Regions from separate parts of the Roseovarius conchicola genome, predicted to be linked through region 3. Evidence: riboswitches for the same ligand, from Rfam matches in the RefSeq annotation. Region 3 holds a riboswitch; each other region holds the start of a gene.
What was found. Region 3 has a riboswitch for thiamine pyrophosphate ahead of thiB (thiamine ABC transporter substrate binding subunit). Riboswitches for the same ligand answer to the same signal wherever they lie in the genome.
Positions count from the first base shown of each region.

Region 1: linked by a shared signal. The riboswitch ahead of thiM (hydroxyethylthiazole kinase) and the one ahead of thiB (thiamine ABC transporter substrate binding subunit) in region 3 are both predicted to bind thiamine pyrophosphate.
Region 2: linked by a shared signal. The riboswitch ahead of V6N02_RS00205 (ABC transporter substrate-binding protein) and the one ahead of thiB (thiamine ABC transporter substrate binding subunit) in region 3 are both predicted to bind thiamine pyrophosphate.

Region 1 is NZ_JBGEHK010000002.1:626,179-636,010, reverse strand. It holds gene V6N02_RS08935 (phosphodiester glycosidase family protein) at 1-132, opposite strand, end outside; gene rbfA (30S ribosome-binding factor RbfA) at 133-528, opposite strand; gene dapB (4-hydroxy-tetrahydrodipicolinate reductase) at 666-1,478, shown strand; gene V6N02_RS08920 (dihydrodipicolinate reductase) at 1,561-1,926, shown strand; gene thiD (bifunctional hydroxymethylpyrimidine kinase/phosphomethylpyrimidine kinase) at 1,928-2,728, opposite strand; gene thiE (thiamine phosphate synthase) at 2,725-3,339, opposite strand; gene thiM (hydroxyethylthiazole kinase) at 3,336-4,124, opposite strand; TPP riboswitch at 4,167-4,259, opposite strand; gene V6N02_RS08900 (aromatic ring-hydroxylating oxygenase subunit alpha) at 4,303-5,436, opposite strand; gene V6N02_RS08895 (HD domain-containing protein) at 5,436-6,056, opposite strand; gene V6N02_RS08890 (DUF1674 domain-containing protein) at 6,401-6,583, opposite strand; gene V6N02_RS08885 (RsmB/NOP family class I SAM-dependent RNA methyltransferase) at 6,653-7,915, shown strand; gene V6N02_RS08880 (heparinase II/III family protein) at 8,020-9,762, shown strand; gene purH (bifunctional phosphoribosylaminoimidazolecarboxamide formyltransferase/IMP cyclohydrolase) at 9,788-9,832, shown strand, end outside.
Region 2 is NZ_JBGEHK010000001.1:44,317-54,148, reverse strand. It holds gene V6N02_RS00245 (aminotransferase) at 1-554, opposite strand, end outside; gene V6N02_RS00240 (cupin domain-containing protein) at 569-943, opposite strand; gene argE (acetylornithine deacetylase) at 953-2,083, opposite strand; gene V6N02_RS00230 (TetR family transcriptional regulator C-terminal domain-containing protein) at 2,080-2,751, opposite strand; gene V6N02_RS00225 (FAD-dependent oxidoreductase) at 2,928-4,994, shown strand; gene V6N02_RS00220 (aromatic ring-hydroxylating oxygenase subunit alpha) at 4,997-6,199, shown strand; gene V6N02_RS00215 (GGDEF domain-containing protein) at 6,276-7,280, opposite strand; gene V6N02_RS00210 (heme NO-binding domain-containing protein) at 7,286-7,885, opposite strand; TPP riboswitch at 8,006-8,111, shown strand; gene V6N02_RS00205 (ABC transporter substrate-binding protein) at 8,271-9,206, shown strand; gene tenA (thiaminase II) at 9,206-9,832, shown strand, end outside.
Region 3 is NZ_JBGEHK010000003.1:381,357-391,188, forward strand. It holds gene nosZ (TAT-dependent nitrous-oxide reductase) at 1-892, shown strand, start outside; gene V6N02_RS11095 (nitrous oxide reductase family maturation protein NosD) at 896-2,227, shown strand; gene V6N02_RS11100 (ABC transporter ATP-binding protein) at 2,193-3,089, shown strand; gene V6N02_RS11105 (ABC transporter permease) at 3,086-3,910, shown strand; gene V6N02_RS11110 (nitrous oxide reductase accessory protein NosL) at 3,907-4,473, shown strand; gene V6N02_RS11115 (FAD:protein FMN transferase) at 4,475-5,386, shown strand; gene V6N02_RS11120 (thiamine ABC transporter ATP-binding protein) at 5,403-6,107, opposite strand; gene V6N02_RS11125 (thiamine/thiamine pyrophosphate ABC transporter permease ThiP) at 6,094-7,641, opposite strand; gene thiB (thiamine ABC transporter substrate binding subunit) at 7,617-8,597, opposite strand; TPP riboswitch at 8,630-8,736, opposite strand; gene V6N02_RS11135 (hypothetical protein) at 8,814-9,119, shown strand; gene cobO (cob(I)yrinic acid a,c-diamide adenosyltransferase) at 9,232-9,832, opposite strand, start outside.

The DNA of each region.
Region 1 (9,832 bases), on a different contig from region 3:
CAGGCGCAGCTCATCCGCGTCGGTGTTGACCTCGCAGAGCGTATATTTCTCGCCCTCAAAGCTGACATTCCTGCACTCAACCGCCGCAGCGGGGGCCGCCAGCAGGATCAGACATGCCACTAGCGCGCGCATCTACTCGTCCAGATCGCGGCGCACATCGTCCTGTGCGAACAGGCGGCGGGTTTCATCCATCTGATCAAAGGTCTCATCCAGACGGAACCGCAGATCGGGCGCGTATTTCAGCTCAAGCTTCTTGCCGATGATCCGACGCAGCTCGCCCTTGTTGCGGGCCAGCAGACCCACCAGGTCATCCTTGCCCGTCCCGCCCAGAGGCGAAACATAAGCCGTTGCCACTTTCAGATCGGGCGAGGTGCGCACCTCACCCACCGTCACCGACAAGCGGTTCAGATCAGGGTCGTGCACATCGCCACGCATCAACACCTCGGACAATGTCCGGCGGATCAATTCGCCAACGCGCAGTTGGCGTTGCGAAGGGCCTGGCCCGTCATGAAACTTATTCTTAGCCATGAGCGTGCATCTAAGACCTATCGCACGCTTTGCCAAGCGGCGATGCAGCTGATCCGGGCACCCACGCAAAACTTCGCGATAGACGGCCCCCGCCCGGGTGCGCTAAACGAACGGCCAGATCATCAGGGACGAATATCATGACAGACCTGCCAGGCATTGTTGTTACCGGCGCATCCGGCCGCATGGGCCAGATGCTGATCCAGACCGTTCAAAACAGCGATCATGCCCAATTGTCCGGCGCGTTGGAGCGTCAGGGGCACCCTTGGGTCGGTCAGGATCTTGGCACCGCGATGGGTGGCGCGCCAACCGGTATCACCGTTCTGGATGATCCGCTTGAGGCCTTTGCCACGGCCCAAGCCATCATTGATTTCACTGCCCCTGCCGCCACGCTCGAATTCGCCGCCCTCGCGGCACAGGCCCGCGCCGTGCATGTGATCGGCACCACGGGGATGAGCGACGCCGAAATTGCCCAGCTTAAACCCGCCGCGCGCCATGCCACAATCATTCGCGCTGGAAACATGAGCCTTGGAGTGAACCTTTTGGTGCAACTGACCAAGCAGGTGGCGGCCGCGTTGGACGAGGATTTCGATATTGAAGTGATCGAAAGCCATCACAACCAAAAGGTCGATGCGCCTTCGGGCACCGCCCTGATGCTGGGCGAGGCCGCCGCCGAAGGGCGTGGGGTGGACCTGAACGCCGTGTCAGATCGCGCGCGTGACGGCATCACCGGCAAGCGCGAACGGGGTCATATCGGATTTTCCGCCATTCGCGGGGGCGATATCGTGGGCGAACATGACGTGATGTTCGCCGGTGCAGGCGAGCGGATCGTGCTGCGCCATATCGCCAGCGATCGTGCCTTGTTCGCACGGGGGGCTTTGAAAGCGGCCCTGTGGGGACTTGGGCGCAAACCGGGCGAGTATGACATGCTCGATGTGCTGGGTTTGAAGTAACCTCGGGGAGTCTCCTCCCAAAAAAGTGATCCGTTCTGGGCAGTGCCGCGTACCCCTCGGTATCTGCTAAAGGGACATGATCATGCGTAAACTCGTAGCATTCTTCAGCCTCGCTCTTCTGGCCACACCCATCTCCAGCCCGGCGACTGCCGATAGTTTTTCCCAGATCAGCGATAAACAAGCTTTTGTATCGCTTGTGGATGGGCGCAAACTGACCCGCTTCGGGATCAAGCTGGACGTCACACCGGATGGCCAGATCAAGGGCAACGCCTTTGGCCGCAGTGTGACCGGCGCGTGGACTTGGAAATCAGGCTATTTCTGCCGTGATCTTTATTGGGGCAAGCGCGATCTTGGACCCAACTGCCAGGCTGTGAAGGTGCAGGGCAACACCATGCGCTTCATTTCGGATCAGGGCACCGGCGAATTCGCCGATCTGGTATTGCGCTGATTTAAACCCTCCACATGGCATGAAAGTGATGGGTCGGGCCGTGGCCCCGCCCGACGTCCAAAAGATCCGACGCTGCAATCGCGCCGGTGACATAGGCCTTGGCAGCCCGAACCGCCTCTGGCATTCCGGCGCCTCGCCCTAACCACGCAGCCAATGCCGCTGACAGCGTACATCCCGTGCCATGGGTGTTGTGCGTCAGGTGACGCGGGGCTTCCAGCCACTCATCCCCATCCTGCCAAAGCAACAGGTCGCGGCTGCGGTCGGTTTTCAGATGTCCGCCTTTCAGCAAAACCGCTTGCGCCCCAAGGTCCAAAAGAGCCGTGGCTTGTCGCATCATCCCGGCCTCATCCTGCACCTCGTCCTCACCCAGCAGGTCGGCGGCCTCGGGCAGGTTCGGGGTGATGATGTTGGCGCGCGGCAACAGGTGGTCGCGCAGGGCCGCAACCGCATCGGCCTGCAACAGGCGGTCTCCGCCCTTGGCCACCATCACGGTATCCAGCACAATCGGCGCATCCAGCCCGTCCAGCGCCTTTTCCACCGCCTTAACGATCGCGGAACTGCCCAGCATCCCGATCTTGACCGCATCGACCCGGATATCGGAACGGATCATCGCGATCTGCTCGGCCACCATATCGGGCGTGGTCAGCTCAACCCGGCTGACCCCTTGGGTGTTTTGCGCAGTCAAGGCGGTGATCGCGGCCATGGCATAGCCGCCATTGGCAGAAATCGCCTTGATATCGGCCTGGATACCGGCCCCGCCGGAAGGGTCCGAACCCGCGATAGAGAGAATATTCGCGCTCATGTTGTCCTCCATTCTTCCAATAAGGCACGGGTTGCCACCTCGGGGTCGGCGCTGCGGGCTATGGCCGAAACGACCGCCAGCCCAACCGCCCCAGCCGCGCGCAACCCCGCCGCATCACCCGGGCCGATACCGCCGATGGCATAACAGGGCAGTGGTGTGGTTTTTGTGATCTGCCCCAGTCCGGCAAACCCGATGGGTGGCGCATGATCCGGCTTGCTTGCCGTGGCGCGGATCGGCCCAACGCCGAGATAGTCGACGCAGTCCAACGGCACATCAGCCAATTGATCCGCATTTTCCACCGACAGGCCCAGCATCATATCCGGGCCAATGCGGGCGCGGATATCGCGCGGATCTCCATCGCTCTGACCAATATGCAATCCGTATGCGCCTATCGTGATGGCCACATCGACCCGGTCGTTGATGATCAGCTTGGCGTCATGCTGTGCCAAAACGGTTTGCAGCTCCTGTGCCTGCGCCGCCAACTCGGGTGTGCTCGCCGATTTGTCGCGCAGCTGGATCAGCCGTGCCCCACCACGCGCCGCGGCAAGGGCCTGACCGACAACGGGCAGGTCGGCCCCCGGATCGGTGACGAAATAGACCGGCCCCATCATGCCTCAGTGATCCGCGACCGGGCCGTCAACGCCTCGGGTGTCATTGCGTGCAACGCATCCAGAAGATGCATCGCCAACGTGCCGGGGCCATCAGATTTCTGCGCGGCCTGTTCACCCGCCAGACCGTAATAGGCCAAAGCGGCTGTCGTTGCCTCAAGCGTCGGCTGTCCAACGGCGAAAGCCGCCACAAGGCCGGTCAAAGAACATCCCAGCGCGGTGATCTTGGGCATCATCGGATCGCCATTTTCCACACGATAGGCGCGGCTGCCATCTGTGATGTAATCCACCGCACCCGTGACAGCGACAACCCCGCCTGTCTGCGCGGCCAGGGTGCGTGCGGCGGCCTCGGCGCTGGCCACGCTGTCACCCGCATCCGCGCCCTGGCCTGCGGCCTCGGCCCCCGCCAACGCCAGAATTTCCGAGGCATTGCCGCGTATCACGGTGGGTTTCAACGCCACCAGCCGTGCACCCGCCTCGCGCCGCAATCCGGTGGCAAAGACCGCAACCGGGTCCAGCACCCAGGGTTTGCCCGCGTCATTCATCACGCGCGCCGCCGCTTCCATAGCCGCGACCCAATCGGGATCAAGCGTGCCGATATTGACACTCAGCGCCGAGGCAATCCCGGCGAACTCTGCCGCTTCCTCGCGTGCGTGCACCATGGCGGGCGAGGCCCCCGCCGCCAGCATCACATTGGCCATGACGTTCATCGCCACGTAATTGGTGATGTTCTGCACCAGCGGGGCAGTGGCCCGCATGTTTTCAAGGTAGTGTCCTGCGTCTTGCATCGTTGTGCCTCCTTGCGAACGAAAGAAGGCGGGCACGAACGTCAAAACAGGCCCACGACTTCCTCCGCCGGCATGATCCGGTTCAGGTTCAAAGGGTACTTCTCAGCCTTTTTCAAGACGCCCCTGTCGTGTGGGTATAGCTACTGCTCTGGCATGCGGCGTCAAGCCCTAAGCAGCGTCAGATGCCAATCGCAGCATACCAGCGGGCAAAGGCGGCAACATTTGGCTCCAACTCGGGCTGAAACCGGCCTTGCCGGGCGTCAGGGCTGGCCATCCCACGCTGTTGGTTGATCAGGGCGGGGACGTCTTCGTCCAGGGCGGCATCCATGCGATCCAGATACGCCGCCGACTTCTCGGCAAACTCTGGCAGGTCAACCGTCTCGGGCGGGAAACACGAGGTTTGCACAACAAGGCAGCGGTCCCCACCCAGCGGGTAGGCCTCGTAACACCAGAGCGCGTCCGTGTTGGCAGCAAAGGCCATGTTCGGGAACACCCACGTATAGCGTGCGCCCGTTTTTGCGCACCCTTGCAGACCCGGCATATCGGGCAGCGCCTTGTCCTGCTGATCCTCCAACAGACCACCCGTCCCATCGGTCGCCCCGAACTGGGTGGCAAAACCGCCTTGTACTGGATCGGGCGGATTGGGCCGCGCATAAACGCTGTCGATGGAATCGGGATGCACGAAAGGCAGGTGGTAGTATTCGTTGAACACCTCAAGAAACAGTTTCCAGTTGCACTCCACCTCCAGCACCCGACGCCGGACACTGACCAGTGACTCCATTGGCCAGTCCGCATGCAAGCCCGCAAACTCGCCCAGATGAGTGTCAAGGTCGGGAGCATCGGCGTTCAGGCAGACGAAGGCAAAACCCAGCCGTTCTTCAGCGCGATAGGTGATCAACCCGTTCTCGGCCTTGTCAAAACCCTGCGCGGCCTCCATTTCGGGGGCCGAAACCAGCCGCCCGTCCAGCGCGTAGAACCACGAATGAAACGGGCAGCGCAGGCCCTTACACGATCCTTCGCCATCCACCAGCCGCGCGCCGCGGTGGCGACAGGTATTGGCATAGGCGCGTAAAATCCCTTCGTTATCGCGCAGCAGCAGGATGGCCTGCCCTGCGATGTCCAAGGTGATGTAATCGCTAGGTTCGGCCACCATGTCAGCCCGACCCACCCCGATCCACCCTGCACGGAAAATCGCCGTTACCTCGGCGTCGGCCACCGCGTCCGAGCGATAGACAGCGGGTGGCAACGACGACGCCTCGTCAGCGGGCAAAAGACAGCGTTCAAGTGCAGCCGAGGCAAGCAGCCGCGACATCAGGCCGCCCGTTCCGCCGCCCGTTCGGGATCTTGCAATGGTTCGCGGACACCGGGGCGGATGACGGCGGGATCATATGGTTCACGATCAAACACCTCGCGCACCATGTCGGCGAAAAACTCGATGGGCTCGTGATCGTAATCGGGGTCAAAGCTGGATTGGTCCCAGCGTTCGCAGAACTCGGAACAATCGTCGAAATAAGGGCTGCCGGCATGGCGTTCCCGCTTGTTAGGGTCTGCGCCGACGTGATGACCAAAATAGGCAAGTTGGAAATCGCCATGCGCCTCGACCGTCCAAGTCACCTGCTCGCGCACGAAGGGTTTCAGGATCGTGGCGGCGTATTCGTCATGGTTATGAGGGGCAAAGATATCGCCAATATCATGCAATAGCGCCCCGACGACCCAATCCTGATCCGCACCATCGCGCCAGGCCCGCGTGGCCGATTGCAGCGAGTGGCCAAGCCGGGTGATCTGATAACCCGACAGGCTTTCATCCAATTCAACCAGCGCGGTCAGAAGACGGTCGGCGGTGCCTTTGACATACTCGTGCTCCAGCTTTCCAAGAAGATCGTAATCCTCCTTGTCGCCATCTTTCATCTGAGTGAACTTGACCTTTTCCATGCTCTCTCCCTTTCTCTGACGCGGGCCTTCATTTGGTCGCGATGCCTGGACATGGTGTGATGAAATCACGACGCAGCCAACGAAAAATGTCTCGTTGCGGCGTTTTCAGTGTCGGTTTTGAGGAAGAAGAGAGGGATGTCGGGTAGCCAAGCCGCGCCCGACATCTAGTATTCGATTTAAAGTGCGGCCACGATGGCTGCGGGCACGGCAACCATGCCGCCAACGATCAGTGCGATCGAAATTCCCAGTCCTTTGAACATGTCTCTCTCCGAGTTTTCACCTGTTTGAAGGACAGAGGTAGCTCTGGGTCCGGCACCGGGGATGCGGCAGGCTGTCGCGCCAAGTCAGAAATCGACAGCAATGCCTTTCTTTTCCCAATCCCCATAGCGCACGGGTTCGGGGCCTTTGCGCCCACCCAGTTCCTTGGGCAACGCGTCTTGCCCTTCGGCAGCTTTGCGGCGCTCTTCGGCCTCGGCAAGGGCGCGGATGGCAGCGGGGGGGAGGTCTTTCTTCTCGGGATCGCTCATCGCTGGGTTCCTTTGGTCTCCGCCCCTTGATATACGCCCCGCACCGCCCCCGGCAAGGACCCGCCCGCTATGAAACCGCCCACCCCCCGCAGTTCCGCGCTGTATATGCTTGATAAGATCATGGAAGAGGGCCGCCTGCTGTCCGATCTGATCGCAGGGGGCGCTCTGGACCGGCTGGACCCGGCGGATCGCGCCCGCGCCCAGCGCCTGACCTTGCAAACGCTGCGCGGCATCGAACGGGCCGACCGCATCATCTCACGGTTTCTGCGCAAGCCGCCACCTTTGACGGTGCATAACATCCTGCGCCTTGGCACGGTCGAGCTTTGTCTGGGTGGCGAGGCGCATGGCGTGGTCAACGATATGGTCGGCCTGCTGGGCAATCACCGACGCTATGCCAAGCTGAAGGGCCTGATCAACGCGGTGCTGCGGCAGGTGGCCGAGGATGGCCCAGGGCGCTGGAACGATCTGAGGGTGCCGCGTATCCGAAGCTGGCTGCGCGAACCGCTGGTGCAGGCCTGGGGCAAGGGCGTGATGAACGATATGGAGCGGGCGCATTTCGCCGGTGCCCCGCTGGATTTGACCGCCAAGGGCGATGCGGCGGCCTTGGCCGATGCTGTGAACGGGCAGCTTTTGCCAACCGGATCGGTCAGGTTGGCCGATGCCGGGCAAGTGTCGGCCCTGCCAGGATATAAGGCGGGTGACTGGTGGGTGCAGGACGCCGCCGCCGCGATCGCGGTGCAGGTTCTGGCGCCGCAACCGGGCGAGGCGATCCTTGATCTCTGCGCCGCACCGGGGGGTAAAACCCTGCAACTGGCTGCCGCCGGGGCCGAGGTGACGGCGCTTGATGTCTCAGAACACCGGATGGAACGGGTCACCCAGAACCTCGCTCGCACCGGGTTAAACGCGACCTGCATCACCGGCGATGCGCTGACCCATGAAGGGCAGTATGATGCCATCCTGCTGGACGCGCCCTGTTCGGCCACCGGCACGATCCGCCGCCACCCCGACCTGCCCTTTGCCAAGGATGGCAGCGAGTTTGGCGAGCTGATCGGCCTGCAAACGCAAATGCTGGATTACGCTTTGACCCTGCTGAAACCCGGCGGGCGGCTGGTGTTTTGCACCTGTTCGCTGTTGCCCGATGAAGGCGAAGTGCAGGTGGAAGAGGCGTTGGAGCGCCACACAGACCTGACTGTTGATCGCACGGCACTCGTCGAGCGTCCCGGTATTGATCCGGCCTGGATCACCGAGGAAGGCGGCTTGCGTCTGCGCCCCGATTACTGGCCCGATCTGGGGGGTATGGACGGGTTTTACATTGCCTGCCTGCGCCGTTAACCGCCCATCATCACCCCCGGCGTCAATCAGCCGGTGACTTGGCTCGCCGGGCGCGGTATATTGCCGAAAAGTAACGCCAATAAGAGCGTGCAGAGGCAAGGCAGATGTCCAGAACCGATGATATCTCGGCGCGGTGGGCGCGTTTGATGAACCGTCTTGAGGCGCGGCGCGCGGCGTGGTCAAAACCCGCCACGGCCTTCCTGTCACAACCCGAACCCCGCACCATCGGCAGCTTTGCCCGGGGTCGACAACTGAGCGCGGGCAATTTCGTTTTTGCCGGCACGCTGATTCAGGCCCCGCATACGCGTCTTTGGGATCTGGCCGCGCCGGATGAGGAATTCAGCGCCGAGCAACACGGCTTTGGATGGCTGGATGATCTGGCTGCCGCCGGAGACAGTCCTGCGCGCGCGGCGGCACAGGAATGGCTGGCCGACTGGATCAAACGCTATGGCGACGGATCGGGTCCCGGCTGGACACCGGAACTGACCGGGCGGCGCCTGATCCGCTGGATCACCCACGCACTGTTCCTGATGTCCGGCCAAGGCAATGAAATCGCGGATGGTTTCATGCGCTCTCTGGCACAGCAAACGATCTTCCTGTCGCGACGCTGGAAAAGTTCATCCCCCGGCCTGCCCCGGTTCGAGGCACTTACGGGTATGCTATATGCTGGCCTGTCGCTGGAAGGGATGGAAGCGCATGTCGAGCCTGCCCTCAACGCGCTGGCGCGCGAATGCGACAGTCAGATCGACCCGCAAGGCGGGCTACCCACACGTAATCCCGAAGAATTGCTCGAAGTTTTCACCCTGCTGACATGGGCCGCACTGGCCTTGTCGGAAACCGGCCACACGCCCAGCAACGCCCATTGGAGCGCGATCGAGCGGATCGCCCCGACCTTGCGCACCCTGCGCCACGCAGATGGTGGGCTGGCGCGGTTCCATGGCGGCGGGCGCGGCCTTGAAGGGCGTCTGGATGCGGCGCTGGCCACCAGCGGCGTGAAATCCAGCGCGCCCGATGGTCTGTCGATGGGATTTGCGCGGATATCGGCGGGCCGCAGTTCGATGATTGTGGATGCGGCACCGCCACCGCGTGGGCGGGCCTCGGCGAACGCCCATGCATCTACCCTCGCGTTTGAACTGACATCGGGACGTCGTCCAGTGATCGTGAATTGCGGCTCGGGGGCCAGCTTTGGCCCGGATTGGCGCCGTGCGGGGCGCGCCACGCCGTCGCATTCCACGCTGATCCTCGCCTCGCGATCTTCTTCGCGCCTTGGGGCCAGCGGTGAGTCGCTGCAATGGTTGGAGGACACACCGTCAGAGGTGCCGATTGAGATCAGCCAGGCGCAGGATGGCGTGCGTTTTGAAGGCGGCCATGACGGTTATCGTCGTCGCTATGGCCTGACCCATATCCGCAAGCTGGACATGACCTTTGATGGTCGCGGTATCGCGGGCGAAGATACGTTGATGACGCTCGACAATGACGACCGCGCATTGTTCGACGTAGAACTCGATCGCGCCCGGCTGCAGGGTATCCCCTATGACATCCGCTTTCATCTGCACCCGGATGTGGATGCCTCGGTCGATATGGGGGGGACAGCCGTGTCCCTGGCGCTCAAAAGCGGTGAAATCTGGATATTCCGGCTGGATGGCGCGGCCGAAATGCGCCTTGAAACCAGTGTTTACCTTGAAAAATTGCGTCTCAAGCCCCGTGCGACCAAACAGATCGTTCTATCTGGCCACGTTATGCAGTATGCCGCCCGTGTCAGATGGTCACTTGCCAAGGCACAAGAGACGCCGGTCAGTATCCGCGATCTTGCCCAGGACGAGGTGGACCCGCTGGCAGTTGACTAAATTTGCACGAGGACAAAGCTGCCCCATGACCGATCTCGCCCCGCTGAAACGCGCCCTTCTTTCTGTATCC
Region 2 (9,832 bases), on a different contig from region 3:
ACGAGATCCGTGGCGTGATCAAAATGGCTGTTGGCACGGTCTTTGCCTGTCGCGCTGGCCGCCAGATAGGTCGACCCGTGATAGGCTTTTTCACGGCTCAGGATCATTTTCTTCTCGGGCCGGCCCGTCCGGTTGAAAAAATACTGCATCGTGCGCAGGGCGGCATCGACAGCCGTGGACCCGCCCGTGGTAAAGAACACGGTGTTCAGATCGCCGGGGGTAAGCTCGGCGATCTTGGCCGCCAGACGCGCCGAGGGTGAGTTTGATGACGACCAGGGCGAGGAATAGGCCAGCTGCATCATCTGATCATGCACCGTGTCGGCCATTTCCTTGACGCCATAGCCGATCTGGGTGCACCACATGCCGCCCGGCCCGTCGATCATCTTCTGGCCCTTGTCGGTGTAGAGATACACCCCCTCACCGTGGGTGATCATATAACGTTCATTCTCGCCCCAGTTGGACATCTGCTCGTAAGGGTGCAGGTTGTGGGCGGCATCGGCGCGGGCAATTTCATCCCAATCGGCGTTATGGCCCAGCTCGGCTCTCTCGTTCATGTCAGATCTCCCTCTCAGCTGCCCATTCCGGGCGTGTGTTCTTCGGCTTCGGAATAGACCGCGACGATGCAGCCGTTTTCGGAATGCGATGTGTGTTCGGTCCCGGCGGCCAGAAACACCACGTCACCTTTGCGATAGGTGGTGCCGTCATTATCCGTCAGCTCGCCATCGACGACGAGGAATTCTTCGGCCCCGCCATGCATATGTGGGGTGGATTGCGACCCCGGCGCCATGCGGTAGATGTAAAAGCCGACAAACCGCTCGGCATCGGGATTCAACTGAATGAAGGAGGTGCCGTTCTCGTATTCTCCATCCGGTTCGGACGGGGTAAAGGCGCTTTCGTCATAGATGCTGACCACCTTACGCTCGTGCGGCTGAATGTCTTTCATGGCTCTCTCCTATTGGCTTATCTCTTGTAAAATCCGGTCCATCATAGCGTCGCAGGCGGCCAGTTGGGACATTTCGATATATTCATCCGGCTTGTGCCCCTGCCCCTCCATCGAGCCCGGACCGCAGACCACCGTCGGGATGCCCAGCGCGTCGAAAAAACCGGCCTCGGTGCCAAAGGGAACCTTGGTGATGCCGTTGGTGTGGGCCATACGCTGGGCGAAACCGACCACATCATGGGCCTCGGGCACATCAAGGCCGGGATAGGCGTTCAGCTCTTCGATTTCGATTTCGCCCCGAACCGCGTCGGCGCAGGCATCAATCCGCGCGCGCATCTCTTCCGGCGTGTCCGCAGCCAGGTGGCGGTACTCAAACAGCAGCTTGGCGTGATCCGGCACGATATTCAGCGCGGTACCACCTGACAGCTTACCCACATGCACGGTGGAATAGGGAATGCCATAGGCTTCATCCCGTGCGCCATTCCGGGCCAGATCATCTTGCAACCCTCTGAGGGCATTTATGAAATCGGTGGCGACATGCAGCGCGTTGGTGAATTGAGGGGCCAGCGCAGAGTGGCCCGCCTGCCCATGGCAGATCGCCCGCAGCGCCGCCTTGCCCTTGTGCCCGACAGCGACCTCCATGCCGGTCGGTTCGCCGACGAAACAGGCGCGCGGGTGTCCGATCAGAGGGGCGACATCACCGATCATCTGGCGGATGCCGACGCAGCCGATCTCCTCGTCAAAGGACAGCACGATCTTCAACGGCTCTTTCAAGTCTGCAACCGCCGCCCGGTCGGCCACCGCCAGAACCGAAGCGACATAACCCTTCATATCCGTTGTGCCGCGGCCATAAAGTCGATCCTGATCGCGGCTCAGTTTGAAAGGCGCGCGCGTCCACTCCTGCCCTTCGACCGGGACAACATCGGTATGGGCCGACAGCAGCACGCCGGCTCCGGCAGGCCCCAATGTGGCCACCAGACCGGCCTTCTCGCCGGTGTCATCCGGCAGACGCGTTACAGCAAATCCCCGGTCGCGCAGATAGGCCTCGACATAGTCGATCAGCGCCCGATTGCTGTTGTCCGGTATCGTCGGAAAGGCGATCAGCCGCTCCAGGACCTCAAGAGTTTGCGACGAACAGGTCATGCCGTGCCCACTTTCCGGGCCATGGGCAAGACGGCGCCATCGGCATTGAAATATTGCGGCAGAACGGCCTGCATATAGCGAAAGCACAGGCGGGCCGCGCGGTTGCGATCAAACCCGTCCGGATGCAGCAGGTAATCCGTCCAGATGCCCTCCAGCATCGCCAGCACTCCATCGGCCGTGTCCCTGGCAAGCGGTTCGGCCTCGGCCACGCCTTCGCTGCGCAGCATCTCAAGCAAGGCCCCGGATGCAAGCGTGCTCATCCGCACGTCACGGGTGTCACTGTGCTGGCGAAAGGTCTCGCGCTCGCGTGCTTCACCGCGAAAGGCGTACCAGATGCTGACGCTGCGCCGGTTCAGCACTGCTTCGCCCAGATCGCTGCGAATGATCGCCTCAATGGTTTCCTGAGGGCTGGGGCCAGCCTGTGCCAAAAGCTTGTCCAACTGCGCGTAATAGGTGATTCCGGCATGGGCGACAGCGGCCTCTAACAGCTTGTCTTTGCTCTCAAAATGCAGGTGGATCATGCCACGGGACAAGCCTGCGCGTTCGATGATCGTGCTGACGGACGTGCGCGCAATGCCCAGCTCGGCCACGCAATCAAGGGTCGCCTCGATCAGCGCCAATCTGTTCTTCTCGCGCAGCTGTTGTCGTCTGTCTTTGGGCTGGGTCACGGTGAGTGATCCTTATCAAGGCAGGCATAACCCCGTCCGAAATCGGGTTGACAGGGCCATGGATTCTTCGCCATGTTAAATGGACGCTCGTCCATTTGCAACTGCATTGGCCTTTGCCAGCCCAGCTTTCCGGGATGTCCGGACCACAGAGGGCCCGCTCAGAAGGGATTGCCATCATGCCGACACCCGATCGTTACTCGGTGCTGTTTGAATCCGTCAAAATCGGCCCGGTGACGGCCCCAAACCGGTTTTATCAGGTGCCCCACTGCAACAGCCTGGGCTATATGCGCCCCAAGGCCGAAGCCGCGATGCGGCGCATGAAGGCGCAAGGCGGCTGGGGGGTGATCTGCACGCAGGAGGTTGAAATTCACCCCTCCTCCGATCTGTCGCCCTTCCCCGAAGGAAGACTGTGGGATGATCGCGATATCCCCGGGATGGTGATGATGGTGGATGCGGTGCATGAGCATGGCAGCCTTGCTGGAATCGAATTGGCGCATAATGGCTGTCACGCGATGAACCATATGACCCGCGCGACGGCACTCGCGCCATCGGATATGGCGTTACATATCCCCCACCCACGGCAGGCCCGCGCCATGGATAAGGAAGACATTCGCAACCTGCGCCGCTGGCACCAGGATGCCACGCGCCGGTCGCTCACCGCCGGGTTTGACATTGTTTATGTTTATGCCGGGCATCACATGACCACCGCCCATCACTTCATGTTGCCCGAATACAATCAGCGCATGGACGAATATGGCGGATCTCTGGAGAACCGCGTGCGTCTGACGCGCGAATTGCTGGAAGACACGCTGGAAATTTGCGACGGCAAGGCCGCCGTTGCCTTCCGCTTTGCCGTGGACGAGATGATGGGCGAAGACGGCATGCAGGCCCATGAAGAAGGGCGCGCCGTGGTCGAATTACTGGCCGAAATGCCCGATCTGTGGGACGTCAACGTGGCCGGGTGGGACAATGACAGCCAGACCACCCGGTTTGAGCCGCAAGACGGCTACCAGATGCCCTATGTCGATTTCGTCAAATCGGTCACGACCAAGCCGGTTGTGGGCACCGGGCGGCTGACCTCGCCCGATGTGATGGCGGGGCTGATCAACAAAGGCACGCTCGATTTCATCGGCGCGGCGCGCCCGTCGATTGCCGATCCCTTCATTCCCCTGAAGATCAAGGAAGACCGGATTGATGAAATCCGCGAATGCATCGGCTGCAACATCTGTGTGAGCTGTGACAACCTGTCGATCCCGATCCGCTGTACGCAAAATCCCACCATGGGTGAGGAATGGCGGCGCGGATGGCATCCTGAAGAGATCGACGGCAAGGGCAAGGAAGAGGCCGCCTTGGTGGTTGGCGCAGGCCCTGCCGGGTTGGAATGCGCAATGCAATTGGCGCGGCGGGGTTATCATGTGACGCTGGCCGAAGCCGGGTCCGAGGCGGGCGGGCGCGTATTGCATGAATCCGGGTTACCCGGCCTTTCAGCGTGGAAACGTGTGGCGGATTACCGGATGCACGACCTGCAACAGCGCGCCAATGTCGATCTGTACTTTGACAGCGAGCTGGACGCCGATCAGGTGATCGAACTTGGCATTCCCAATGTGTTTGTCGCCACCGGATCAACCTGGCGGACAGACGGCCGGGGACGCGCCACGATGCATGGCGTCCCGATTGCAGATGGGGCCGAAGTGCTGTCGCCAGACGACATTATGGCAGGCAAGATGCCCAGCGCCGGACCGGTGCTGGTCTATGATGATGATCAGGGGTATCTGGCCGCCGTTCTGGCCGAACATCTGGCGCAAGCCGGGTTGGAGGTGGTTTTTGTCACCCCGGCCAGCGTGGTCTCACCCTTCACCGACCACACCTTGGAACAGGGGCGCGTGCAGACCCGCCTGATCGAACTGGGCGTCGAGATCATCCCGACGCATGTTCTCACCGAGATCGGGGCCGAGAGCATCTGTATCGCCTGTGATTACTCCGACCGACCCCGTGATGTGCCCGCGCGCTCGGCCGTTCTGGTGACGGAACGGCACCGGACGACTGGGCTTTACGAGGCATTGAAAGCCTCGGGGCAGGCCTTCAACCACCTCGCGCTGGTTGGCGACGCCGAGGCACCGGGACTGATTGCCGATGCAGTCTGGCATGGCCATCTGGCCGCGCGCGAGTTCGAGCGCGATCCGGCACTGAACGATGCCGACTGGTTCCGCCGTGAAATCACCGATCTGAGAGAGGAGAGCTAATCATGCCAAGCCGCCCTGCTGAACTGGACACATTGCTGGCTGAACATCGTGAGGGATTGGCCCTGCCGCGCGGGTTCTACACCTCACAGGAAATCTACGACCATGACATTGCAACCTATTGGAATAAAAATTGGATTTGGGTTGGCCATGTCAGTCAGATCCCCAATCCGGGGGACTATTTCCTGTTCGATTATGCCAATGAGTCGATCATTGTCGTCCGGGATCGAGACGGAGACATTCATGCCCATCTGAACGTGTGCCGGCATCGCGGCTCACGTATTTGCACCGAGCAATCGGGCAATGCCCGCACCCTTGTTTGCCCCTATCACGCCTGGACTTTTGAACTGACCGGCAAGTTAAGGGCCGGACGGGCGATGGGTCCCGATTTCAACCCTGCTGACTGGGGGCTGTTTCCCGCTCAGCTACGGGTGTTTCAGGGGCTGATCTTTGTCTGTGCCAGTCAGGACGCTCCTCCAATCGACGATGGGCTGGCCGAGCTCGCGCCATTGATGGCCCCTTTTGGCACAGAACGCATGAAGATCGCCCACACGGCAAACTACCCCGTTCCCGCCAACTGGAAGCTGGCGCTTGAGAACTACATGGAATGCTATCATTGCGCCCCGGCCCATCTGGAATATGCGCGCTCGCACACGCTGAAGATGCCAAAGGATGTCGAGACGATGACGCCTGCGCTGATCGAGCGATCCCGTAAAATCGGCCTGCCCGGCGAGGAGTTTCATCAAAGCGGTGTCGACACAGGCGCACCAGGTGCAGATTTCTACTATCGTCGCTACCCGCTTTACGACGGCTATGAAACCGGCAGCAAATCGGGCGCGCCACTCGCGCCCCCCTTGGGAGAGCTGACCGGATGCGATGGCGGAGCCACCGATTTCCAGATGGGGATGCTGAACAACATTTTGTTCTATGCCGATCACGCGGTTGGGTATCGGTTTGTGCCGCGCGGCCTGCAAGAGACGGATATTCAAGTGGTCTGGATGGTGCGGGAAGATGCCGAAGAAGGCACAGATTATGATCTGGATGATCTGACCTGGCTTTGGCATGTCACTTCACTGGATGACGAGCGGATCATCCGGCTGAACCAACAGGGGGTGAATTCGCAGTTTTTCCAACCCGGCCCGCTGGCCGAAATGGAATGGAGCATTCGCAGCTTTTATGACGGCTATCTGGCGATGATCACCCGCTGAAGGATTCTGTTTGCTGCCTGCACCACTTATCCGCACTGAGGCGTTAACTGGTCAGACCTCGGCATAGGCCTTTTGGCTAGCTGTCACGCATCGTCATATCAAACACCTTGTGCCGTCCGCGCCCCGCATTCTTGGCCGCGTACAGGGCTGTATCGGCATCCTCCATCATGAGTTCGATGGACGGGCACTTATACTGCGCGCTCAGCGTGAACCCGATACTGGCCGAAATGCGGCACATGTTGCCATTGAAGGGAATCGGTTCTTCCAGCCGTTTGATCAACCGCAGCGCTATTTCAGATGCGATTCTTGCATCGGTCAGCTGCGGAAAAATCAATGCAAATTCGTCCCCGCCCGTACGCACGATCGTGTCGTCCCTGCGGGTTTCCTCCAGCATGATGCGGGCCACGGTCTGCAACACGAAATCGCCCGCGGCATGGCCCAGCGTATCATTGACCGCCTTGAAGAAATCCAGATCGCAATTCATCAACGCGAAATCGGTTTCCGTCTCAAACAGCCGGTCCAGAACAAAGTCCATGGCGCGCCGGTTTTTCAACCCGGTCAGCGTGTCGGTAAACGCCTGTTCCTCGGCGGCGATCTTGGCCCCTTGCAGACGCAGGTTCAGCTTGCGCGAGGCCTCCATCGCGGCAGATTTCGCTTCGACCAGGTAGAGCATTTCCATCGCTAGGTCGGTGGGCGCAAAATCCGCGTTGGTCAGGTCGAAATCACGCACGGCATCGAGGATCGAAATGCCGAACGACATGTTGACCACCGCGCCGCCAGCAGGGCAGAACCCGGTTCCCTCGGGCAGCGGAACCAGCACAGCTTTCAACCCGGTGCGGGGTGGATCGCGCAGTTGCAGGTGCAGCTTGACCCCGGCGGCGGCCAGCAACTCTCGCATGGTGGTGCCAATCCGGGGGCGTTTCAGTTCGACCAGTTCCAGAAAACGCAGGCCTGTCGGATCCCCCGCGGGGCGCAGTTTGGCCAATGTCGGCCCCGCATGCACGATATGGCCCGTCGCATCCAGCACCACATGCATCGGGCAAAGCGTATCCATCATGTGAGCAGCTGCAATCTTGTCCATCCTGCTCATCCCGCGACCCCAGCCCCAAGGCTGAAATTGCGGCCATCTGCAAACGCCGTCTCCAGCAATTCCACCGCGATGATCTCGGTCCCGTTCCGCCCGCCCTTGTGCTCAAGATAAACCAGCGCGCCATAGTCATCGGCCATGGTACGCAACAACCCCATCATCACGTAACCGAACTCGCCGATATCCTTCTGCCCGGCCTGCACCACGAGGCTGTAGGAGGCACGGGTATGGCCACGCAGTTCCAACCGGGGCAATTGCAGATCTGACACGGCCAGCCGGGCACGTTCCGGCAGATCATCCAGCGAATGAAGGAACTCTTCGAATGTCATGCCCCCAAAGCGCAACAGGCGGCGAAGTGCCTCAACGTTGGGATGCGAAACCAGATAGGTGCCGATATCTTCCAGTAAGTCGTGACGAGGGCGTTCCAACACCTCGGCGGCCCTGTCCAGAACCTGATGTGTGATCGCCTCGTCATAGGTCATCATCGCCTCAAACTCGGTCAGCCCAAGGTCAAGCGACTGGACGATTTTCAACCATATATCGCGCCCATAGGTATCACGGATGAATCGCTCAATCGCGCGATTGATCAGCCCATGCATTGCCTGCCTCCATTTACTGTCCGCGCAGCTTGTCAAACCCGCCTTAACAAAGCGCCAACAGCTAAAATTATCCGCAGTTTTTGTGCCCCTTGCCCTTTGGTCACCCCCCTGCTAGGTCGGATTTATCCGTTGGGGTGCCCCGATTTGTCGGCGCTGAGAGGTCCATGACCAACCCATCGAACCTGATCCGGTCAGTACCGGCGGAGGGAACGGAGTTTCAAAGGGACGTAACCTGCGTTCGCTCTTCCTTCGCACCACCGGATTCAGGGGATGTTGAAAGGAAGACTGGAATGAGCCACCCCCTGCTTTCTTTGTGCCGCCGCGCGTGCTTTTGCAGCGTCAGGAGCCAACGGATTTCACCAAACCTTTTCCCTGGAGAAACAACATGAAATTCGCCGCCCTTCTGGCCGCTTTTCTGCTGGCCACGCCTGCCTTTGCGCAGGACAAGATGACCGTCATTCTGGACTGGTTCGTTAACCCCAATCACGGCCCGATTATTGTCGCGCAGGAAAAGGGATACTTTGCTGATCAGGGCCTTGAGGTCGAGGTGATTGCCCCGGCTGATCCGTCTGATCCGCCCAAGATGGTCGCCGCCGCGCAGGCCGATCTGGCGATTTCCTATCAACCGCAACTGCATCTACAAGTGGCTGAGGAGCTGCCCTTGATCCGGGTGGGCACGCTGGTCGCCAGCCCGCTCAACTGCCTGTTGGTGCTTGAGGAGGGTCCGATAAAGTCGCCCGCCGACCTGAAGGGCAAGAAAATCGGGTTCTCCGTCGCGGGTGTGGAAGAGGCGCTGCTGGTCGCTATTCTGGCCAAGCATGACCTGTCCCTGGACGATATCGAACTGGTCAATGTGAACTGGTCGCTGTCACCTTCGCTGATGTCGGGCCAGGTGGATGCGGTCCTGGGTGCGTTCCGGAATTTCGAGCTGAACCAGATGGAGATCGAAGGGGTGCCGGGCCGCTGCATGTTTGTCGAGGAAGAAGGTGTGCCGTCATATGATGAGCTGATCTATGTCGCCAATCCTGCCGAGATGGACATGGATCTGATCAACCGTTTCCTGCATGCCACCGAGCTGGCCACGCAATACATCATCAATCATCCGCACGAGAGCTGGGAGCTTTTCGCCGGCACATCGGCCGAGCTGAACGACGCGTTGAACGCCAAGGCCTGGGACGACACGCTGCCCCGTTTTGCCCTGCGTCCTGCCGCGCTGGATGCCGGGCGCTATGCGCGGTTCGAAGCCTTCCTGAACGAGGCCGGGTTGGTTGAAGGCACACGCGGCCTTGAGCAATTGGCGATCGACCCCGGGGCGAAGTGATGGAATATGGTCGGGACTTTTCTCATTGGCGCACGTCGGCAGGTGCGCAGTGGTCTGCCTTCACGCAGCATGACTTTGTGCGGGGGCTGGGCGATGGCACACTCCCGCGCGAAGCGTTTATGCGCTATCTGGTCCAGGACTACATCTTCCTGATCCATTTTGCGCGGGCCTGGGCGCTGGCGGTCACCAAGGCGGACACAGTCGAGGAGATGCGCCTTGCCGCGGGCACGGTGGATGCGTTGATCAATGGCGAAATCGCACTGCATATCAAGACCTGCGCCGAGGCAGGGCTGAGCGAACATGATTTGTTCGCTGCCCCCGAACACCCCCATAACATCGCCTATACGCGATATGTTCTGGATGCAGGCCATTCGGGAGACTTCCTTGATCTTCTGGCCGCCCTTGCCCCTTGTGTGATGGGCTACGGCGAGATCGGGCTGACTCTGAAAGAGCAGGCCGGCAGCGATGTCTATGGCGACTGGATCGCCACCTATTCCGGCGAGGACTATCAGAGCAGCTGCATCGCCGTAGGGCAGTTGATCGACGGGGCCATCACGCGGCGTCTGGGCGATGATCCAACCCGGAGTCCCCGGTGGGAGGCCCTGACCCAGCGGTTCATCACCGCC
Region 3 (9,832 bases):
GCCCACCGTATCGGTGATCGACGTGCGCAAACTGGACGCTGTCTTCAACGACGACGCCGATCCGCGCAGCGCCGTGGTGGCCGAGCCTGAACTGGGCCTTGGGCCGCTTCACACCTGCTTTGACGGCAAGGGCAATGGTTATACCACCCTGTTCCTCGACAGCCAGGTCGTGAAGTGGAACCTGGAAGACGCCATCAAGCTCTATAACGGAGAAGATGTCGATCCGATCATCGTCAAGAAGGACGTGCATTACCAGCCTGGCCACAACTCGACCGTGATGGGCGAAACGCTGGAGGCCAACGACAAGTACTACGTCTCGATGAACAAGTTCTCGAAAGACCGGTATCTGAATGTCGGTCCCCTGAAGCCCGAGAACGAGCAGTTGTTTGTCATTGACGGCGACGACATGACACTGGTGCATGACGGCCCGACCTTTGCCGAACCGCATGACTCGATCATCGTGGACCCGTCCAAAGTGAGCCCACGTTCAGCATGGGATCGCAACGATCCAATGTGGGCGGACGCCCGAGCACAGGCCGAAGCGGATGGGGTTGATCTGGATGACTACCAGGAAAGCGTGATCCGCGATGGCAACAAGGTGCGGGTCTACATGTCCAGCCAGGCGCCCAACTTCTCACTGGAAAGCTTTTCAGTGCAGCAGGGCGACGAGGTAACGGTTTATGTCACCAACCTTGATGACATCGACGATCTGACCCACGGCTTTACCATGGGCAACCATGGTGTTGTCATGGAAGTCGGGCCGCAGGCGACCGCATCGGCCACCTTCGTGGCGGGCCAGCCGGGTGTTTACTGGTACTACTGCCAATGGTTCTGCCACGCACTCCACATGGAGATGCGCGGCCGGATGTTCGTTGAACCGAAAGCCACCTAAGCCATGATCCGTTCCCTGACCCTTTTGCTGTCTCTGGTGATTGCGCTGCCCCTCTGGGCCGCCGAAATCCGTGTGCAGCCCGGGTCAGGGAACCTTGCAAACGCCATCGCCGGGGCCAATCCCGGCGATGTGCTGTTCCTTCAGCCGGGACGCCATATCGGCGCGGTTACCATCGACCGCCCGCTGACCATAACCGGCACCCATGACGCCATTGTCGATGGCGCAGGTCAGGGCACAGTCATCACGATTGACGCTTCTGATGTCGCCGTGTCGGGGCTGACTGTCACCGGATCGGGGCTGGACAGCCAGGAACTTGATGCCGGGATCAAAATTCTGAAGAAAGCCGACCGCGCCTTGGTCGAGGACAACCGCGTGCTGGGCAACCTGCATGGCGTCGATGTCCATGGCGGCCATGATGCGATCGTGCGTAACAACGAGATTGAAGGCACGCAGCAGCGGCGGATGAACGACCGCGGCAACGGCATCTATATCTGGAATTCACCCGGGACCGTGGTTGAAGGCAACTCGGTGCGCTGGGGCCGCGATGGCATCTTCTCGAACACCTCGCGTAAAGGCACTTATCGCAACAACCTGTTCCGCGATCTGCGCTTTGCCGTGCATTACATGTACACCAATGACTCCGAAGTGTCTGGCAATGTCTCGATCGGGAACCATCTGGGTTATGCCATCATGTTCTCGAACCGGGTGGTGGTGAAAGACAATCTCAGCCTGTCCGACATCAGCCATGGCGTGATGCTGAATTATGCCAATAACGCAGATGTGTCCGGAAATCTGGTGCGAGGCGGGGCGGATCGCTGTACCTTTATCTACAACGCGCACAAGAACCTGATCTACGACAACCGTTTTGAAGGCTGCAATATCGGCGTCCACTTCACCGCCGGGTCGGAACGGAACGTGCTGACCGGCAACGCTTTTATCCGCAACCGGACGCAGGTGAAATATGTTGGTACCCGCGATATCGAATGGAGCTTTGAGGGCCGTGGCAATTATTGGTCGGATCATCCGGGGTTTGACCTTGGCGGGGATGGCATCGCCGACAGTGTCTTTCGGCCCAACGATCTGATGGATCACATCCTGTGGTCACAACCCGCCGCCAGCCTCCTGACCGGCAGCCCCGCCGTTCAGTTGATCCGCTGGGGGCAATCGAGTTTCCCGACCACCCTGCCCGGCGGCGTGGTTGACAGCGCGCCTTTGATGTCACCTCCGGTGATGCGCGTTCCACCTGAATACACTGCCATGGAGGCCAAGGCCGTCGCACGGCGGACTGAAAGCGATATTGATGACTTCGACATTAACGATCTCTCATCTCACTAAGACATTCGACGGGCTCGATGCCCTGTCCGATGTTTCGCTTGGCGTGGAGCCGGGCGAGCGGGTGGCATTGTTGGGCCATAATGGCGCTGGCAAATCGACCCTGATGAAAGTGATCCTTGGGCTGATCACGCCCAACGCCGGCGACGTGTCTGTCTGTGGTGTCGCCCCGGGACATCCCGAGGCCCGCGCAAAGGTGGCTTACCTGCCCGAGAATGCGGTGTTCCACGGTGCCCTGACCGGGTTGGAACAGATCACCTATTATATGCGCCTACGCGGCGAGGACACGGGCCAAGCAATGGAGATGCTGGACCGTGTCGGATTGGCCGGGGCCGCCAAGCGCCGCATTGGCACCTATTCCAAGGGCATGCGCCAACGGATCGGGCTGGCGCAGGCGCTAATCGGGCATCCCAGCCTATTGGTGCTGGACGAACCCACCAGCGGGCTTGATCCGGTGTCACGCCGGGATTTCTATGAATTGCTGGACGGGCTGGCCGCCGAGGGCGCGGCGATCCTGCTGTCCAGCCACGCTTTGACCGAGGTCGAGGCGCGCACGGACCGGTTGCTGATCCTGTCGGGTGGCAGGATGGTGGCCGAAGGCTCGCTACCTGATCTGCGCCGCGAGGCGGCATTGCCCGTGTCGATGCAGATCATCGCGATAAATGGCTATGACACCGATATCATGGCCGCTTTCCCCGATGCGATCCGCCTGAATGGTGGGCTGCACTTGAATTGCGCGCAGGAAGACAAGCTGGCCACCCTCGCCCGGATTTCCAGGCTGGAAGGCAAGGTCGCCGATCTTGAGGTGATCCCGCCCAGTCTGGAAGACATTTACAGCCATTTCAGCCGGAGGGACGGCCAATGATCACCCGTATCCTTGCCACGGCCAGCACGGAAATACGGATCGCGCGGCGCAACCTTTGGGTGCTGATCGCAGTGCTGTTGATGGTTGTCTTTTCGCTGGTCCTGTCCGCCGCAGGCTCGGCCCCTAGTGGCGATCTGGGGGCGGATCGTTTGTCTGTTGTCGTCACTTCGCTGACCTCGCTGTCGGTCTATCTGGTGCCCTTGGTGGCTCTGTTGATGTCCTTCGACGCGGTGGCCGGTGAAGTTGAACGCGGCACTTTGCCCTTGCTGCTGACCTATCCGGTGGCCCGTTGGGAAGTACTGGCCGGGAAGCTGATCGCACATACCGCCATCCTGATCCTCGCCATCTTCGCCGGGTATGGCGCGGCGGCCGTCATGGCCATAGTGAGTGACCCAGAGGCCGTGTCGGGCCTTGGTGCATTATGGCGATTGGCCTGGACCTCAATCCTGTTAGGCGCGACCTTCCTTGGCATCGGATATGCGCTTTCGGCCAAGGCGCGGCGCGTGTCGGGCGCGGCGGGCCTTGCAATCGGGCTGTGGCTGGGGTTGGTCGTGCTATATGATCTTGGCTTGCTGGCCGCCGTGGTGGCCGATGACGGTGGGTTTTTCACCACGGATATCTTCCCTATCGCCCTATTGGCCAACCCGGCCGACGCCTTCCGCCTGTTCAACCTGACCGCCGCGCAAGCCGCATCGGCGGCGGCGGGAGTAGGAGGTGCCGCCACCGCCATCCCGCAATGGCAATCGTTATGCTCAGTCCTGATCTGGCCACTGGCCGCCCTGGGATTGGCCGCCTTCGTTTTCAGAAAGGTTGACCCATGAGATACCTGCTATTGATTGCAACGCTGCTGATGCTGGCAGCCTGCAAGGAAGAGATCGCTCAGAACACCGATCCGGTGCCGATGTCCGAAGATGCGCTTGGCCATTACTGTCAGATGAACCTTCTGGAACATGACGGCCCCAAGGCGCAGGCGCATCTGGCGGGTCTGCCCGGCGCGCCGCTGTTTTTCAGCCAGGTGCGTGACGCCGTTGCCTACACACGGATGCCCGAGCAAAGCCACGAGATCCTGACCGTCTGGGTCAGCGATATGGGCGCCCCCGGCGCCACATGGGAAACCCCTGGTGAGACCAACTGGATCGCCGCCGAGGATGCTGTCTATGTGGTCGGGGGCGCGGTTGTCGGCGGGATGGGCGCGCCCGAGTTGGTGCCGTTTTCCAAGCCTGAGGATGCCGCCGCTTTTGCGCAGGAGAACGGCGGTGAGGTGATGAAACTGGCCGACATCCCTGACGATGCCGTTCTGGCCCCTGTTGTTCTGGTCAATGACACCTCGGATGCCGAGTATGAAGATCGCCTGCGCGCCTTGTCGCGCAAGAACGGAGAGTAAGATGAAGACCACCCGCCGCCGCTTTCTGGCCATCAGCGCCGCCGCCTTTGCCAGCCCTGGCCTTGCCGCGGCGCAACCGGTTTACACGTGGGAAGGTGTGGCGCTTGGTGCCCGCGCGACCCTGCGTCTGGCGCATCCCGATGCGCCCGCAATCAGCGCCCGGGTCGCAACCGAGATTTCACGGTTGGAGGATATCTTCAGCCTCTATCGCCCGGACAGCGCCGTGTCCCGGCTAAACCGAGCCGGTGCCTTGACGGCGCCGCCTTTTGAGTTGTTAGAGTGCCTCTCTCTGGCTGGCGCGGTACACGGCGCAAGCGACGGCGTCTTTGATCCCACGATCCAGCCGCTCTGGGCCTGTTACGGCAATGCCGCAACGGCAGGCACGCTGCCGGATCAGACGGCCATCGAAACAGCCCGCGCGCTAACGGGATGGGACCGCGTCACGGTGGGGGCCACTGCCATCACCCTACGCCCCGGCATGGCGCTAAGCCTGAACGGGATCGCCCAGGGCTATATCGCCGACCGCGTGGCCGATATGCTGCGCGCCGAGGGGCTGAACGATATACTGATCAACACCGGTGAGTTCCGCGCAATGGGTGCGCAGCCGGACGGACTGCCGTGGCCAGTCAAGCTGACCTCTGGCGGCACTGTGCCGCTTGCATCGCGGGCTCTGGCCACTTCTGCGCCGCTTGGCACCACGTTTGATGAGGACGCACAGATGGGTCATATACTTGATCCGCGCAGCGGTCTGCCCTGCGCGTCACAGTGGCGTGAGGTCACCATATCGGCAAACACCGCCGCACTGGCCGATGCCCTGTCAACAGCCGCCTGTTTGTTTCAGACCCGTGCTGAAATCGAAGCATGTCTGGCGCAATTCCAAGATACGCGACTTGAGGCGGCCATACCGGTCTGACACCCGCGCTTGGTTCTCAGGGGTGCGACTGCACAAGATAATCGCGCAAGGCGACTGGTGGATTTTCGAACAGGCTTGATGTCGGGACAGGCTGCGCTGCCACCTGATCGGCAACCAAAACAACCTGCTCGGCGATGCGGCGGGCGTCCTCCGGATCGTGGCTGACCATCAACAGGGTGGTTCCGGTTTCAGCCACCAGATCGGCAACAAGATCAAGCATTTCAGCCTTCAGCGCGGGACCAAGCGCCGCAAAGGGTTCATCCAACAGCAGCAAGTCGCGCTTTTGCACCAGAACGCGGGCCAAGGCGACCCGACTTTGCTGGCCGCCGGATAGCTCCGATGGTTTGCGCGCAGCCATCTCGGACAGCCCAACGCGGCCCAAAGCCGACTGAACCTGCGCTCTTTCCGCGTCAGACAGCCGCTTGTTGGGTTGCAGACCAAGGGCGATGTTTTCGGCAGCGGTCAGATGGGGAAACAGGTTGCCGTCCTGAAATAACATCGACACCGGGCGTTTGCCCGGGGCGAGCTCCGTCAGGTCCTGATCCTTCCAAAACACCCTGCCCTCCGCAAAATCGCGAAACCCGGCAATCGCCTCAAGCAGGGTCGATTTCCCGGCGCCGGATGGCCCGATCACGGCTGTCTTAGTGCCAGCGTCGATGCCAAACTCGGCGCGCAGCGTGAACTCGTTGTTCTTGATGATGCAGTGTTCAAGTTTCAGCATGCCAGCGCCCCCCGCGATCCAGTATCCAGAATGCCCCCATCGACAACATCAGTAACAACAGGGCCCCGCCAGAAGCAGCCTGCATTTGATAAGCCCCCATCAACCGGAAGATTTGCAAGGGCAATGTGGCGATATCGGCATCTGCAAACAAGGTGATCACCCCCAAATCCCCCATGGAGAGGGCTGCGGTCAGCCCGGCGGCAAAACCAATCTGCGGTCGCATCCGGGGCAGCATGACGCGAATGAAAAAGACGCGCGGCGACATTCCGACGGCCAGAGCAAGGCGACCATGCTGCGCCACCACATCGCGTGCCACCGGGATCAGAATCCGCAGCGCAAAAGGCAGCGCAAAAACCACATTCACCACCGCAGTGACCGGCAGCGCCAGCGCCGTTGGATCACCCAGCGGTCTGATCATGATAAACAGGCCGGTCCCGATGACCAATGGCGACGCCGCCAGACCCAGGATGCCACAAAGCTCGACCCATCCGTGTCGCCCTGCCGCAACGGAGACCGCCATCGGCAAGGCCAATACCAGCATGACAAGCGTACTGGCGGATGATACCGCAATCGACACAAGGGCGGCGCGCAGCACCTCCACTGGTACGTCCATGATTCCGGCAAGACCGGAGGTGATCACCGAGATCAGCGGCAACAGAAGAAAACCGGTCGCCAACACAATCCAGACCGTGTCGATCAGCGACGAGCCTGTGTTCCAGCGGCGTATGGACCGGTCCAGCCCTGCGCCAAAACCTTCACCGCGCGAAAGCTTTAACGCTGCGGCAGCCGCGGCAGCGGTTAGAACCAATTGGACAGCCGATAGAAGGGCTGCGCGCCCGAGGTCAAAATCAAAGGTGAAAGCCTGATAGATCGCCAGCTCAATAGTGGTGGCACGAGGGCCACCGCCCAAGGTCAGCGCCACCGCAAAGCTGGTCAGGCAAATGGCAAAGATCACGGCCAGAATGCCGGGCAGAATGCGCAGCAACATCGGCGCTTCAATCAGGCGGAACAGGGCAGACCCGCGGCAGCCCAACTGTTCGGCCAGGCGAAACCGCTCGGCTGGAATTTCTTGCCAACCTTGCAGCACCAGCCGTGTGGCCAGTGGCAGGTTGAAAAACACATGCGCGATCACGACGCCATGCAGGCCATAAATACTGATCGGGGGCAGGCCAAAAACCCCGAGGGCGTCCGAAATCCAACCGGACCGACCAAAAACCTGCAACAGGCCAAGGATCGCCACGATCACCGGAAGAATGAACGGCGCGCCAAGCAACGCGATCAGCGCCCGTCTGCCGCGAAACCGGCGCCGGGCCAGCGCGCGGGCCACGGGGATGGCAAGGCCCGTGCTGATCACCGCCGAGAGGATGGCCTGGGTCAGGGTAAAGCGCAGCGCAGCCCAGTCGGCGGCAACAAACCCCCGCCCCGTTTCGGCGCGCAGGGCCACAGCGGCCAATGTCCCGACGATCAGCGCGGCCACCAAAGCCGCCGCGCCGATCCCGGGAATTGGGTTTACTGGCTGAGCGCGTCGAGCCATTCGGCCAGCGCTTCGTCCCGTGCCGCAGCTGCTTCACTCGGCGTCAACAGAAGGGATGTCTCAGGGGTGTGCAGCGTGTCGAAGCCGTCAGGCAAACCTGCCGCCGGGGTCACAGCAGGATACATCCAGTTGGTGGTCGGGATGATCTGTTGGAAAGGTTCGGTGACCATGAAGGCCAAAAACGCGTCGGCAAGGTCGGGCACATCCGAGCCTGCCAGTTTCGCGGCCACCTCGACCTGCATGTAATGACCTTCGTCAAAGGCGGCGGCAGCTTTGCTGGCATCTTCCTCGGCGATCAGGTGATAGGCGGGTGATGTTGTGTAGCTGAGGACCATGTCAGCCTCGCCCTCAAGGAAAAGGCCATAAGCCTCGGACCAGCCTTTGGTCACGGTCACGATATTGTCGGACAACTCGGCCCAGATGGCCGGCGCTTCGTCGCCATAGGCCGCCTTGACCCACAACAGCAATCCAAGCCCCGGCGTTGACGAGCGTGGGTCCTGGATTAGGATTTTGGTGTCACTTGCCGCCAGATCGCGAAAGTTCGAAGGGACAGCGGCATCGGCGTTGTGAATAAACGCGAAATAGCCCCAGTCGAAAGGAACGAATGTGTCGTCATTCCAGTCGACCGGCATGGTATACTCGGCGCTGACGGAATGCGGTGCGAACAGCCCTGTGTCCTTGGCCGCCTCTATCAGGTTGGTGTCCAGACCCAACACAACATCGGCATCCGAATTCTCACCCTCAAGGCGGATGCGCGACAACAGGGCCGCGCCATCCTCGATGCCGACAAGCTTCAGATCACACTCGCAGATCGCCTCAAAGGCCTCTTCCACTTGCGGGCCGGGACCCCAGTCCGCGACAAAACTATCATAAGTGTAAACGGTCAGTTCTGGCACATCGGCAGCAGTCGCAGATGTGGCACTCAGAATTCCCGCAGCAATCAGTAGACGTTTCATATCATCCTCCATTGCGGCGAGAGGGTAAGGACGATGAGAAACTCTACCCTTCCCTCCGCCGGTTCTAGCCGGTTCAGGTTCAACGGGTTCGCAAAAGAAGCATCTCAGCGCCGATGACGACGCACCCCGAGGTAGGTTCCAGCTAGCGGGATTTAAGCCTCGCTTCAACCACAATCTGATGCGTCAAAACAGCGTCAGAGATCGCATCATGCCAGCATGCTCTCGTCCAATGAGGGTGTCAGTGGATACGGACACTGCTTTGTCCTTCCGGACATGAAGGGCGCATCCATGCGGGCGGGCCGGCACGTCTGTATAAGTCGGGTTTGCGATGCTGCTGGACGAATCGTTGCGCCTTTTACCGGGAACGCGATCACCACTGCGGTGCCGGTCATCCGCGCCCCGAACTGGCCCCTCGTGGGATGCGTGGCGCTGTTGTGGGCGATTGCAATGGTGGCCAATGTGATCGACGCATTTGCCGTGCCCTCTCTCTATGCCTTCACGCCGGTTTTCAGGGAGTGCTGAAGGGATCACCTAAACCCCGGCATCTGAAGCCCGGCAAACACTGAATGACTTTGCTCGCGCTTTCCACCGGGTTCCAGGATCGGAAAGTGTCGCGTTACATGACCAGGCAGTGCTAGAACTCAACGCCTTGTTGTGCCTTGATCCCATCGCGAAACGGATGCTTGAGCGACTTTATCTCGCTCACCAGATCGGCAATTTCGATAAGCTCGGGCTTGGCGTTGCGCCCGGTCAGCACCACATGAGTCATCTCGGGTTTCTTATCGCGCAGAAAGCGCACGATCTCATCGATATCCAGGTAGTCATAACGCAATGCGATGTTGATCTCATCCAGCAGCACCATACGCACGGTGTCGTCCAGAATCAGAGACTTGGCCTTTTCCCACCCCGCCTCGGCTGCGGCAATGTCGCGGGACTTGTTCTGGGTTTCCCAAGTGAACCCTTCGCCCATGGCATGAAACTGACACAGATGCGCAAAGTGATCTTCGAGAATCATGCGCTCTCCGGTCTGCCAACTTCCCTTGATGAATTGCACGACAGCACAGGGCATGTCATGGGCGATGCACCTGAGAATCATGCCGAAACCGGCGCTGCTTTTGCCCTTGCCCGGGCCGGTGTGGACGATGATCAACCCCTTCTCATCCGTCGTACGGGCCATCATCTTGTCGCGTGCAGCCTTCTTCTTGGCCATTTTCGCCCGATGCCGTGCCTCTTCT